Regions from separate parts of the Globicatella sp. PHS-GS-PNBC-21-1553 genome, predicted to be linked through region 2. Evidence: predicted binding sites of a transcription regulator. Region 2 holds the regulator's gene; each other region holds the start of a gene.

The links. Region 2 encodes Rex, which represses fermentation and respiration genes when NADH is low (regulators of the CRP and FNR family bind a similar motif). Its sites were predicted from a motif close to TTGTGAANTANTTCACAA; they were not measured.
Region 1: the regulator Rex is predicted to act here: its motif matches at 1,518-1,535, upstream of LB888_RS09190 (nitronate monooxygenase).
Region 3: the regulator Rex is predicted to act here: its motif matches at 1,932-1,949, upstream of pflB (formate C-acetyltransferase).
Region 4: the regulator Rex is predicted to act here: its motif matches at 1,513-1,530, upstream of adhE (bifunctional acetaldehyde-CoA/alcohol dehydrogenase).

What each region holds. Positions count from the first base shown of each region.
Region 1 covers NZ_CP085470.1:1,906,342-1,909,560, reverse strand. The annotation lists gene LB888_RS09200 (NusG domain II-containing protein) at 1-276, shown strand, start outside; gene mgsA (methylglyoxal synthase) at 437-829, opposite strand; gene LB888_RS09190 (nitronate monooxygenase) at 1,555-2,481, shown strand; gene LB888_RS09185 (DUF2130 domain-containing protein) at 2,943-3,219, shown strand, end outside.
Region 2 covers NZ_CP085470.1:1,286,208-1,289,426, reverse strand. The annotation lists gene LB888_RS06030 (prepilin peptidase) at 1-472, shown strand, start outside; gene LB888_RS06025 (hypothetical protein) at 507-632, shown strand; gene LB888_RS06020 (redox-sensing transcriptional repressor Rex) at 834-1,508, opposite strand; gene LB888_RS06015 (phospho-sugar mutase) at 2,036-3,219, opposite strand, start outside.
Region 3 covers NZ_CP085470.1:509,968-513,186, forward strand. The annotation lists gene polA (DNA polymerase I) at 1-1,450, opposite strand, end outside; gene pflB (formate C-acetyltransferase) at 1,969-3,219, shown strand, end outside.
Region 4 covers NZ_CP085470.1:2,168,354-2,171,572, reverse strand. The annotation lists gene adhE (bifunctional acetaldehyde-CoA/alcohol dehydrogenase) at 1-1,252, opposite strand, end outside; gene LB888_RS10445 (hypothetical protein) at 1,832-1,957, shown strand; gene LB888_RS10440 (hypothetical protein) at 2,237-2,728, opposite strand; gene traF (conjugal transfer protein TraF) at 2,730-3,089, opposite strand.

The DNA.
Region 1 (3,219 bases), 620 kb from region 2:
ATTGTCAAAATACATGGAAAAGAAGTCGATCGTTTTGAATTATATGAAGGCGCCGAAAACGTACAAAAGACTTATTATCCCGGTGATAACCAATATAATATTATCGAACGCGAAGGTGACCACATTCGCATTAAAGAAGATAATTCTCCTGATCAAATCGGGGTTAAGACCGGTTGGATAAAACGTCCCGGTCAAACTGCAATTTGCTTACCACATGGCTTAATTATCGAAGTCTTAGGTGAACCTGAAGAAGATGAATTAATCCTTCCTTTGTGACACATACTTACTATAAAAAATCAGGCTTAACGGAAATGGCATTCCTTAATTGGAATACCAATTTTCCGTTATTTTTTATAATGCGATACCGCCTTCTATCATTAAAAGACGATTTTTATATTTAAAGGTCACCTTCTATAATCAATGCCACCTTTTTTCATTAAAGGGCGCCTTCTTCAACTGCTTCTACTAATGGTAACGCATTTAGTAATACTTCGGCCGTTCCAATGTTCGTGGCCAATGGAATATTATAGACATCACACAAACGAATTAACGCATTGACATCCGGTTCATGCGGTTGTGCTGCCAATGGATCACGTAAAAAGATAACCAATTCAATTTTTTGTTCGGAAATCATCGCACCAATTTGTTGGTCGCCACCTAATGGACCTGAGTTTAAACGCTTGACAACTAACCCTGTTTTTTCATTGATTACTTTACCGGTAGTTCCAGTAGTATAAATCGTATGTTGACTCAAAACATCTAAATATTTTTCTGTTAATTCAATCATGATAGGTTTCTTTTGATCATGGGCAATTAAGGCAATATTCATCATTAGTTAACCTCACTTTATTTATTTTCTCATACTTATATTATACCATATTACGCAAAGTGAGCGCTATCGAAAGAACACTCTCTGATAATGCATGGACATGCTAATTTATTATCTCACTTCTAAAACGACCATCACCCCACTTTTGATAATTTATTTAATTAACCAGACAATATTTTGGGATGATTCCCCATTTTTAAATTGATACTCCTTCTTTTGCATTCTCATTCTCCACTTAGTACCACTGAGCGACTTTTATAAAGATTTAATCCGTCTGATTTTATGAATGGCTTTTCTTCTCGTAGATGGTAAAAACTTGATGAATTTGCTTAATTATATGCACAATGGCAAAGTGACATAAAACAATGCTTACATAGGCTAAGTATCAAATTGATTATTCTAAATAAAGTATTGCTCATACATTAAAAGTGCCGGCGTTGAGAAGGAACAACTTTTCGGGAGGTCGGCAAACGAAGTAAAAACCATTTGATTTTCGACTTCTGCTCCACTCCCAACATTTTGGGACAGACACATCAAAATAGCATCCGATTGTCTATTTCATGCCAAGTCTAAACTGTGACAGCGTTCGGTAGATAGAATGAAAACCATCTATTCTTCTTCAGGCTCCTTCTTCATAAAATTATCCAGCGAAATCTATTAAAGTGATAAATTTTATGATACGATTAACTTGTGAAATATAAATCAAACTTTAAGGAGGATGCCTTATGACCATTACACAACTTTTTAATATTCAATATCCCATCTTTCAAGGAGCGATGGCGCAAATTGCACGCTACCCCCTAGCCGCTGCCGTTTCACAAGCTGGTGGACTTGGTATTATTGCTTCAGGTGGCATGTCCGCTGAAACTTTACGTCATGAAATTCGCGAGTTAAGAAAAATTACTGACCGCCCTTTTGCCGTAAACTTGATGTTGATGATGGAAAATATTCCGGAATTAGTCCAAGTAATTATTGGTGAACAAGTGCCAATCGTCACAACCGGTGCCGGCACACCCAAACATGTCATGCCCTACCTAAAAGAAGCCGGGATTAAAGTCGTTCCTGTAGTTGCGAGCGTCAAACATGCCATTAAGATGGCAGAATTAGGAGTAGATGCGATTATTGCAGAAGGAACCGAGGCAGGTGGTCATATTGGTACCACCACCACTATGGCACTGATTCCCCAAATCGTTGATGCCGTTAAAATCCCCGTCATTGCGGCCGGTGGAATTGCAGATGGTCGCGGCATGGCCGCTGCTTACACCTTAGGCGCGCAAGGGGTTCAATTAGGAACCGTCTTCTTAGCGAGTGAAGAATGTCCGATTGCCCAAGGCTATAAAGAAGCAATACTCAAAGCAATCGATACCGATACGGTTGTCACTGGTACACAAGCTGGCGCACCAGTCCGTTGTCTTCGCAATCAAATGACTGAGAAATTTATTGAACTGGAAAATAAGGATGCTAGCCGTGATGAATTAGAAAGCTTAACACTTGGATCATTGGCAAAAGCTGTTAAAGACGGTGATCTTGAGAACGGTTCGCTAATGGCCGGCCAAATTGCAGGAATGATTCGTGAAATTAAGCCGGTTCACACAATTATTGAAGATATTTATCAAGAAGCAAAAGCCGTCTTAAATCGAACAGTCATTTAATCGACAACATTTTCGGTGAAATAGGAATCATGATGTTGAAGAAGTATAGCTGTTGAAGCAATATAGCTGTTGAAAAATGGTATACCGCCTTTCAGAATCATAAAATTTCAACCAATACTTCTGTTCATAAAATGATATACGGACATTCCGAACTGTGAATTTTATTTGGTCAGTTAGTGATGCAAAAAACGGATGCATTTTCAGTTACAAAGGTTAAATCTTACTAGACAACTTATCTATTAGAGAAGTGTTTTACAATTGCGACTTATTATAATCTGGGCTTGGTAATTGACTGAGTCTGGATTTTTTACTAGGTAAATTTATTACAATTAAAGTTTTATTGGTTTAACCGGGATAACTGTAAAGAAGTATTTGTCAGCAAATTTGCGTATTTTATACAAAGATGAAACTTGACCACACCCTATGATACAATACTATTGACAAACAAAGGAGTTGAGTACATGCACCAAATTAAATGTCCACATTGTGGTGAAACTTTTCAAATTGATAAGACAAGTTATGCGAATATAGCAAGCCAAGTTAGAACCTCAGAATTTGATCAAGAACTACATAATCGTTTAGTACAAATTAATGAAGAGCATCAAAAAGATATTGCCCTTGCCGAAGAAAAAATTAGTAAACTATTAACTGAACAATTAAATGATAAAGAAAAAGAGTTAGCACAATTAGCAGTCGAAAAAGACCGTGAAATTACCCAACTAAAGAACGACAAAGAGC
Region 2 (3,219 bases):
AAATCGTAATTATTTTTTTCTTGAATTACTGGGTGGTTGCTTTGGTCTTTCTCTTTATTATTTACAATTCAATAGGTTTTACGAAGGTTATCTATTATCACTCATTATTTGCTGGTTACTTTTATTAAGCATTGAGGATTATTTTCATTTACAAGTCAATTGGTGGGGATTATTCATCTTAGGCGTTCTTTGTCTGTTTAATAGACAGTCACTGTGGGTTGCAGTCGTTATATGGTTATTATTGGAAACAATCATTTATTATCGTCCTACGGCTTTCGGAGGAGCGGATGCCAAAATAATCGGCTTATTAGCTTGCACCTTAGAAGAAATGACCATCCCTTATTTCATCTTAGGCGCAGCCTTGTTCGGCCTTCTTTATTCCATATTACAATATCACCACACCAAACGCTGGAATGCCATTCCTTTTATCCCTAGCATCGCAATCAGTTATCTATTTTGTTTATTCTTATAAAAAAGGGCTCTATACTTTTTGGTGTAAGCGGGAGTTGGCAAGAAGTAGAAAATCAGTTGATTTTCGCTTCGTCTGCCCACCCCGCACAGTTGGGAGTGGACCAAAAGTAGAAAATCAAATGATTTTCGCTTTGTCTGTCCACCCCCGCACAGTTGAGTAGGTCTCAAGCAAGTCATTAAGACGCAGATTGAGACCACTCAACCACTGCGCTTTGAATAAAATAGATATGCCTGAGCAGAATTTAAATAGTTTTTGCCCCGCCTCATTCACACCATTTGACAAGGAGCCTAAAAAAGTAGGTAGGAAGTAGAAAATCTCAAAATTTTCCCTTCGGCTACCTACTCAACTATTATTTAGCAAGTTAAAATGAGAAATTATATGGAACATCCATATAGTCATCATCATCATTTTCAATGTTACTATCGATGAAATATAATAGCGTTTGAAGTTCTGTCGTTAAGTCAACATTTTGAATTCTGACCGATTTCGGCACATCAAATCTAAGTGGCGTAAAATTCATAATTCCTTTAATGCCTACATTAACAAGACGTTCCACCACTTTTGGTGCTACTTCCTGAGGAACAGTTAAAATGACCACTTCAATTGCTTGGGCTTCGATTTGTTCTTCTAATTCATCCATGGAATAAACTGGAACTCCAGATAATATTTTTCCAATTAAGTCTTGATTAACGTCAAATGCTGCCCCAATACGCACATTATTATTTTTTCTAAAATTATAATTTAATAAAGCATTACCTAAATGGCCAACACCAATCAAACCTATTGAAGTTAAGCGATCTTGATTCAATGCTTTACTAAAGAAATCCAATAAATAATCTACATCATAGCCATAGCCACGTTTTCCTAATGCCCCAAAATAAGAGAAATCGCGTCGAATGGTTGCACTATCAACTCTCACGGCTTCACTTAATTCAGTTGATGAAATTCTCTTTTTTCCTGCATTATGTAAAAATCGTAAATAGCGATGGTAGATTGGTAATCGCTTGGCAGTTGCTTTTGGTATATCCTTGTGCATAATTTCCCCTACCTTTTCACTAATCTAATGTTATAAACTATTATAACTATCAAGATTATAGCAAAATTTCACAAAGATATCTAGTGACTTTTACTTATTTGTATATAAAATCACAATTGTTTTCGTAAAAGAATTCATTATCTTATAAGATGATTATGGAGGCTATCGTAAGAGTTTTATGAGGTCAGGCAGAAACTTTAAAAATTCTCTGTGGTTTCAACTAATTATTTTATAGCGTAAAGGCAGTGGCCTCAACTTGTATCAAGTCCATAATATTGTGTAAAAATAACTAGCACATTTTTTATTCCATTTCTTCCCCGCACTCATAAAAAAAACTGGGAGTGGGCAAGAAGTAGAAAATTAAATAATTTTCGCTTCGTCTGCCCACCCCCGCACAGTTGAGTAGGTCTCAAACAAGTCGTTAAGACGAAGTTTGAGGCCACTCAACCACTGCGCTATTAATTAATGAACAATAACCTTAACTAAATTTATCAGGTTTATGCCCAGCCCCAGTCATAATGCTATTACTATTCTCCAATTAATTCTTGAATCGCTGTTTCTAATTTTTCTGCTTTTTCTTCTACTTCAACTTTAGATTGACCGGTTGTTCCTAAATATAATTTAATTTTAGGCTCTGTACCACTTGGTCTAAAGGCAACCCAACTGCCATCTGCTAAAGTATATTTTAAAGCATCAGATGATGGGTACGCTAATTGACGTTCCTTACCATCGCTTAACTTTAATGTTCCAGCTAAATAATCAGCCGTTTTTTCGACTGCGAGTCCACCCATTTCTGAGATACCCTCTTGACGAATATTCGCCATTAATTCTTTCATTTTTGCTTGACCAGATAACCCTGGGAAAGAAAGTGAAATCGTCTTTTCATAGAAATGACCATATTTTTCATACATTTGGTTAATCGCATCTGCTAAAGTGCGACCTTCTTTCTTATGATAAGCTGTTAATTCAGCTAACACTACTAATGCTTGAATCGCATCCTTATCACGTACAAATGGCTTGATTAAGTAACCGTAACTTTCTTCAAACCCCATTAGGAATGTATGTTCGCCCGTTTCTTCGTATTGTTGAATTTTTTCTGCAATGAACTTAAATCCAGTTAATACTTCTACCATCGTTAGGCCATAGCTTTGCATAATGGCATCCGCTAAATTAGTCGACACAATCGATTTAACAGCTGCACCATTTTCAGGTAGTGCTCCTTTATGCTGTAAGGCGTTTAAAATATAGTCTAACATCAATGAAGCAATTTGGTTCCCGGTAATTAATTGATAGGCTCCATCCGCTGTTTTTACTTTTGCTCCTAAGCGATCCGCATCTGGGTCTGTCGCTAAAATAATATCAGCATCCACTTTAACCGCCAATTCTTCGGCTAAATCGAAAGCGGCATCAGATTCTGGGTTAGGTGATGCAACAGTTGAGAAATCGCCATCTGGTTTTGCTTGTGCTTCTACCACCTTAATATCTTTGAAACCGGCTTGTTCTAAAGCTTTCATCCCTAAGTATAAACCTGTCCCATGTAATGGTGTATAAACAATATTGACTTGGTCAGCCATTTCATTGACTAATTCTTGATTAATGGTCACAGCTTTCATTTCTTCTAAATAAGCTTGATCCACAAGATCGCCAATAATCTCAATAATTCCTGAACCTAACAATTCAGTTTTATTACCGACTTCAACCGTTAATGGAT
Region 3 (3,219 bases), 780 kb from region 2:
AGAAAAGTTCGGTAGCCGCTACTGCCTCTAGTTTTGCTAAAAGCGGGGCTTTCACTTGTTCATATGCTTCGACTTTATTAGCTACATGTTGGTTAACAATTTCCACGTCTTCTGGGACTGCTAATTTAGCGCCTTTGCCATAAATACTTTCATCCGATTGCACCGTTACCGGTAAAGCTAAAAAGCTTTGAATAGCTTCGATACGTTGGTCTTGGCTTTGTTCCGCTAAATAAGTCGCAATGGAGACATCAAAGGTCACATGTTGTAAAGAAGCACCAAAACGAGCTGCAATCACCATATCTTTTTTTGTATCATAGGAAATTTTTTCGGTTAATTCCTTGGCTAACCACTCTTTAAATAAAGGTGAGTCAAAAGCCGTTTTTGCTTCTGTGACAAAGACTTGATGAGATACTAAATCTGACCAAGTCACTTTGACCACATCTGCAAAATGATAGTTTTCTTCAATTGTTTCAAAGTGAATCGCTGTTCGATCAGGTAAATGCTCTTCTTTAATCGCTTCTAAATAAACCACTTCATAATCCGATTCCATCACTTCTGACGCATCGTTGACTACTTCTTCACTGCCTAAAGCTGATAGGAAACTATTAAATTCCATTTGACGATAAAACTCTGTTAAAGCGTCAATATTTTTCTCATTCATCGTAATATCGTCTACTGAAATGTCAATCGGGGCTTCTAATAAAATACGAGCCAAGTCTTTACTCATCCGGGCATTTGCTTCATCGTTAATAATATTTTCTTTCATTTTAGACGGTTTTAACTCATCTAAACGTTCATACATCGCTTCAACGGTACCAAATTGATGTAATAATTTCAGCGCCGTCTTTTCACCAATGCGGGTAATACCAGGGTAATTATCGGATGAATCGCCCATTAAGCCTTTCATATCGATAATTTGTTCAGGGGTAATATCATATTTTTCACGAATTACGGCAGGGGTATACGGTTCTAGATCACTCACCCCACGTCGTGTAACATAAACCGTCGTATTCTCACTGGCTAATTGGATTAAGTCTTTATCGCCTGAAATCACCACGACTTGATCGTCCTCATCTGCTTGATTGGATAAAGTCCCAATAATATCATCTGCTTCATAACCTAAGACATCATAATGTTTAATGCCATAAGCATCAAGTAAGACTCTAAAATAGGGCATTTGCTCTTTAAATTCACTTGGTGTCTTTTGACGCCCACCTTTATATTCTGCATATTTTTCAGTACGGAACGTCCGCTCACTTTTATCAAACGCTACTAATACATGGGTCGGTTCAAATTGTTGTAACACATTATCTAACATGCGATTAAAACTATATAAAGCATTAGTATGCAATCCTGAACGATTTTTAAAGCGTTCCAAATCTAAAATCGAATAGAATGCACGAAATGCTAAACTACTTCCGTCTATTAAGACAATTTTTCGTTGGGCCATAATAATCTCCTTCTTGATTTTCTCTTCTCCATTATAACAAATTGTCCTTTATTACACATCTTTAATGTTAAAGACTAGCATTTTCTTTTTTTAAGCGGTGTCACCCATTTCTGCCATTACAATTATTTTCTTTTTTTACACGAAAAAACTAAAAGTACGCTGTATCAGTTATGAAAACCAGACGATAGACCGACGACGCTATGAAATTATCAAAGAATACTCAAATTTAGTATAAATTATTTTCATAAAAGAATGATATTAATAAAGGAAAACTGTTTATATATTGTGAAAAAGAAAACCAACTTCACAAACTTATAAATGAAAATTATTAGTAAACCCCTATCAAAGTGGTACAGATAAAAACTTTTTATAGTAACTGTTCTATCGTTTTGAAACAGAATTATTGTATTATCAGTGTTTAAAGACGGTTTTATCCTTGACGGACTGTGTTATTTTCCGATACAATGTAAGTGTAAAAACATTGTGAATCAATTTTCAAAAACAGGAGGAAACAAAAAATGACAGAAACAATGACAAAAGCGTGGGAAGGTTTTAAAGGGACTGCTTGGCGCGAGAATACTGACGTTGGTCAATTTATTTTAGATAACTACACAGAATATACTGGCGACGACTCTTTCTTAGCTGAAGCAACAGAAGCAACTCAAAAATTAAATAAGATTTTCGAAGACTTATTAGCTTATGAAGTTGAACATGGTGTAGTCGATATGGAAGAAAAAATTGTTTCAACTGTATTAGCATACCCTGCTTCATACATCGACAAAGACTTAGAAAAAATCGTTGGTTTACAAACGGATAAACCATTAAAACAAGGTTTAAACCCATTCGGTGGCGTTCGTATGGCGAAACAAGCATTAGAAGCTTATGGCTATTCATTAGATCCAGAAGTTGAAATGCAATTTACAGAATGGATCCAAACACATAACCAAGGTGTATTCGACGTTTATGATGCTGACATTCGTGCAGCTCGTTCAAACAAAATCATCACAGGGCTTCCAGATGCTTATGGACGTGGACGTATCATCGGTGACTACCGTCGTGTTGCATTATACGGTACTGATTTCTTGAAAAAAGAAAAATTCAATGACTGGAATGCAATGGAACGTGAAATGTATACTGAAGAAGAAATGCAAACACGTGAAGAAATCTCTAAACAATATCGTGCTTTAGAAGAAATTGCTCAATTAGGTGATATGTACGGATTTGACTTACGTCAACCTGCAAAAACAGCTCAAGAAGCCATCCAATGGACTTACTTAGCATTCTTAGCTGGTGCAAAACAAACTAACGGTGCGGCTACTTCTTTAGGTCGTATGGACGCATTCTTCGATATTTATATCGAACGTGACTTACAAGCTGGCTTAATTACTGAACAAGAAGCTCAAGAATTAATTGACCATTTCGTAATGAAATTACGTATGATTCGTTTCGCACGTACACCAGACTTCAACGAAGTATTCTCAGGTATGCCAACTTGGGTGACTTTATCAATCGCTGGTATGAACAATGATGGCCGTTCATTAGTTAACAAAACATCATTCCGTGCATTACACACATTATATACAATGGGTGAATCACCAGAACCAAACTTAACGATCTTCTATAACGAAAAATTACCACGTGCTTACCGTGAATATTGTGCGAAAGTGTCAATTGATACTTCAGCTATCCAATATGAAAACGATGAAGTAATGGCAACTACAATGCATTCAACAGATGCTGCTATCGCATGTTGTGTGTCCCCTTCAGTT
Region 4 (3,219 bases), 880 kb from region 2:
CACCAAAAGTTGAAGGTGAGTTCCAAATAACACGAATTGCTTTAACTTGACGTCCAAATTCTTTTACTAAATCTTCATCATTAGTATGGATAGCAGCTGAGTGTCCTAAACCATTGAACTCAACCATTTGACAAGCTTTCTTCAATCCATCTGCTTGATCTTCTGATTTTAGAATAGCAATCACTGGTGATAATTTTTCACGTGTTAATGGTTCATTCGGTCCTACTTCTGAAACTTCTGCTGCTAAAATATTTGTTCCTTCTGGTACAGTAAAGCCAGCTTGTTCTGCAATCCAAGTAGCAGGTTTACCAACGATATCAGCATTTAATTTTGCATCTGCACAATTTTTACTATTTGCTTTTGCTCCAAAACAGAATTCTTCTAATTTAGCTTTTTCAGCTTTATTAACGAAGTAAGTGTGATATGACTTCATTTCGTCACAGAATTCATCGTAAATTTCTTTATCAATAATGGCTGCTTGTTCAGAAGCACAAACCATTCCATTATCAAATGATTTACTCATCACGATATCATAAGCTGCTTGTTTAACATTAGCTGATTTTTCAACATAAGCTGGTACGTTCCCTGCACCTACCCCTAATGCTGGTTTACCACAAGAGTAAGCGGCTTTAACCATTGCGTTACCACCTGTTGCTAAGATAGTAGCAACGTCTGGATGATTCATTAATGCAGAGGTTGCTTCCATTGAAGGTAAAGTAATCCATTGAATACAATTTTCAGGAGCTCCGGCTGCTACTGCTGCTTCGTAAACGATTTTCGCTGCATGAGCAGATGATTCTTGAGCTGCAGGGTGGAACGCAAAAACAATTGGGTTACGCGTTTTTAATGAGATTAATGATTTAAAGATTGCAGTTGAAGTTGGGTTAGTTGTAGGTGTAATACCACAAACAACTCCTACTGGTTCAGCAACTAAAGTTAATCCTGTAACATCATCTTCTGAGATAATGCCAACTGTTTTAGTATGACGCATATTATTAACAACGTGTTCGCAAGCAAATAAGTTTTTAGTTGCTTTATCTTCAAAGACACCACGTCCGGTTTCATCATAAGCGTGTTTTGCTAAAACACCGTGTTGATCTAATGCTGCAACTGATGCTTTTGCAACAATATAATCCACTTGCTCTTGATCTAAAAGACGGAATTCTTCTAATGCCACCACCGCTTTTTTTACTAATTCATCGACATGCTCTTCAGCAATTTGCTGTTTGTTTTTTTCTACAACTTCTGCCATTTTTTAAATCCTCCTCAATAGGTGTTTCTTCTTTACAAGTACATATTACATTTTTCACAATGTTATGTCAAGCCTTTTGTGCAAAAAATCACATATTTTTTAATAAATTTTTTTCGATAGAATCCGATGATGATAACAAAATAATGAAAACGCTATCAAAAATATCGGCGTTTTTTCGTTATTGTGAAGCGATTCATGATAATCTTATAAGATGCTTTCACAATGTTTTTCTTATCTAATTCCCTTTAAATAAATAATGATTGTGTTCTAAATCACAATCAGATTGTGAAGTGTTTATCTAAAAAAGCCTGAACCAAAATAACACTTTCGGTTCAGGCTTATTATAATGTCTATTTTTATAACAAAAGAGTGGCTACTTATGATGTCTTTTAGATTTGAATTTATTTTTATGTTTCTCCATTTCAAGGGAGTGGGCAAGAAGTAGAAAATTGAACAATTTTCGCTTAGTTGGGCTACCCCCGCAAAGTTGGGAGTGGACCAGAAGTAGAACATTAAATGATTTTCGCTTCGTTTGTTCACCCCCGCACAGTTGGGAGTGGACCAGAAGTAGAAAATTAAATGATTTTCGCTTCGTCTGTTCACCCCCGCACAGTTGGGAGTGGACCAGAAGTAGAAAATCGAAGGATTTTCGCTTCGTCTGTTCACCCCCGCACAGTTGGGAGTGGACCAGAAGTAGAAAATTAAATGATTTTCGCTTCGTCTGTTCACCCCCGCACAGTTGAGTAGGCCTCAAACAAGTCGAAAGACGCAGTTCGAGGCCACTCAACCACTGCGCTTTTAATTTAATAACAATAACTTGATTAAGTTTACCAAATTTATCTTTAACCTCATTAAGACGCAGATTGAGACCACTCAACCACTGCGCTATTAACTAACGCACAATAATCTTAACTAAATTTATGAAGTTTATGCCCAGCCCCAATTGATTTTAATTTCATGACTACTGATTGTTTATCTCATTTGTTAATTGTGAGTTTCCACATCTTCACCATGTAAGATAAATTCACCTACTTCTACTTGCTGATCTGAAAAATTTTGAATCACACGCACATGATACTCTTCCGGGTTATGACTGATATTTTCGACATAAAATAAATATTCAATCGCATCATAATATTCTTTTTTATCTTGCAGTATTTTGATAATTCGTTTTAACCCTTTTTCTGCTGGCTTAACGGGGTTACTCCAATTAATAATTTCCGTTGAAGTATAAATACCATCTGACAGTGGTGAACTATCTACTACAGTTGTTGCTTCTTCAGTTGCTTCAGCTGTTATTATTTCTCCAGTCGTCGCCTCTAAAGTTGATGATGTTTCCGCTACGGTTTCCTCAAGAGTTTGCGTAGTCATCTCAATAGTCGCTTCACTCGTAGGGTGATCCGTTTCCACTTCTTCTTTCTTATCACATCCAATAATGAATGTGCTCAAGATTAAAAGTAAGAGAAGCTTTTTCATTTTACTTCTCTTCTATCATTTGAACGATTTCTTCTTCAGTCATTGAACTGTCACAACGAACTGCGACATCTGAAGCTTGTTTAACTAAAAATCCAGGTACAGTCGGAATGTTAAACTGTTCGCGGAATGATTGAATATCTTCAAAATCATATTTTTCACTTTCAGAATCAATTAAATAAATTTTATATTGACGCGCGTGTGCTACTTTACTTAATTTATTTACAAAGCGACGGCAGTATGGACAAGTTTTTCTTCCAATATAAATAATTGTCCCCTCTTGTTCTAATAATTCAATCCCTTTGACTGGTGAAATTTCCTCAAATGTTTTAATTTGCTCTAAGTAAGTTTCGATTTCATTCATTTTATCTACCTCCATAATATGAATAAATTGTAACATAGTTATAAGGGAATTTCACGTAATGAAAACTGTTTATAAGTAGGACAATATATTTTGCTTTACTAAAAATATAAGGGTTAGTTTGGTTTGTGCT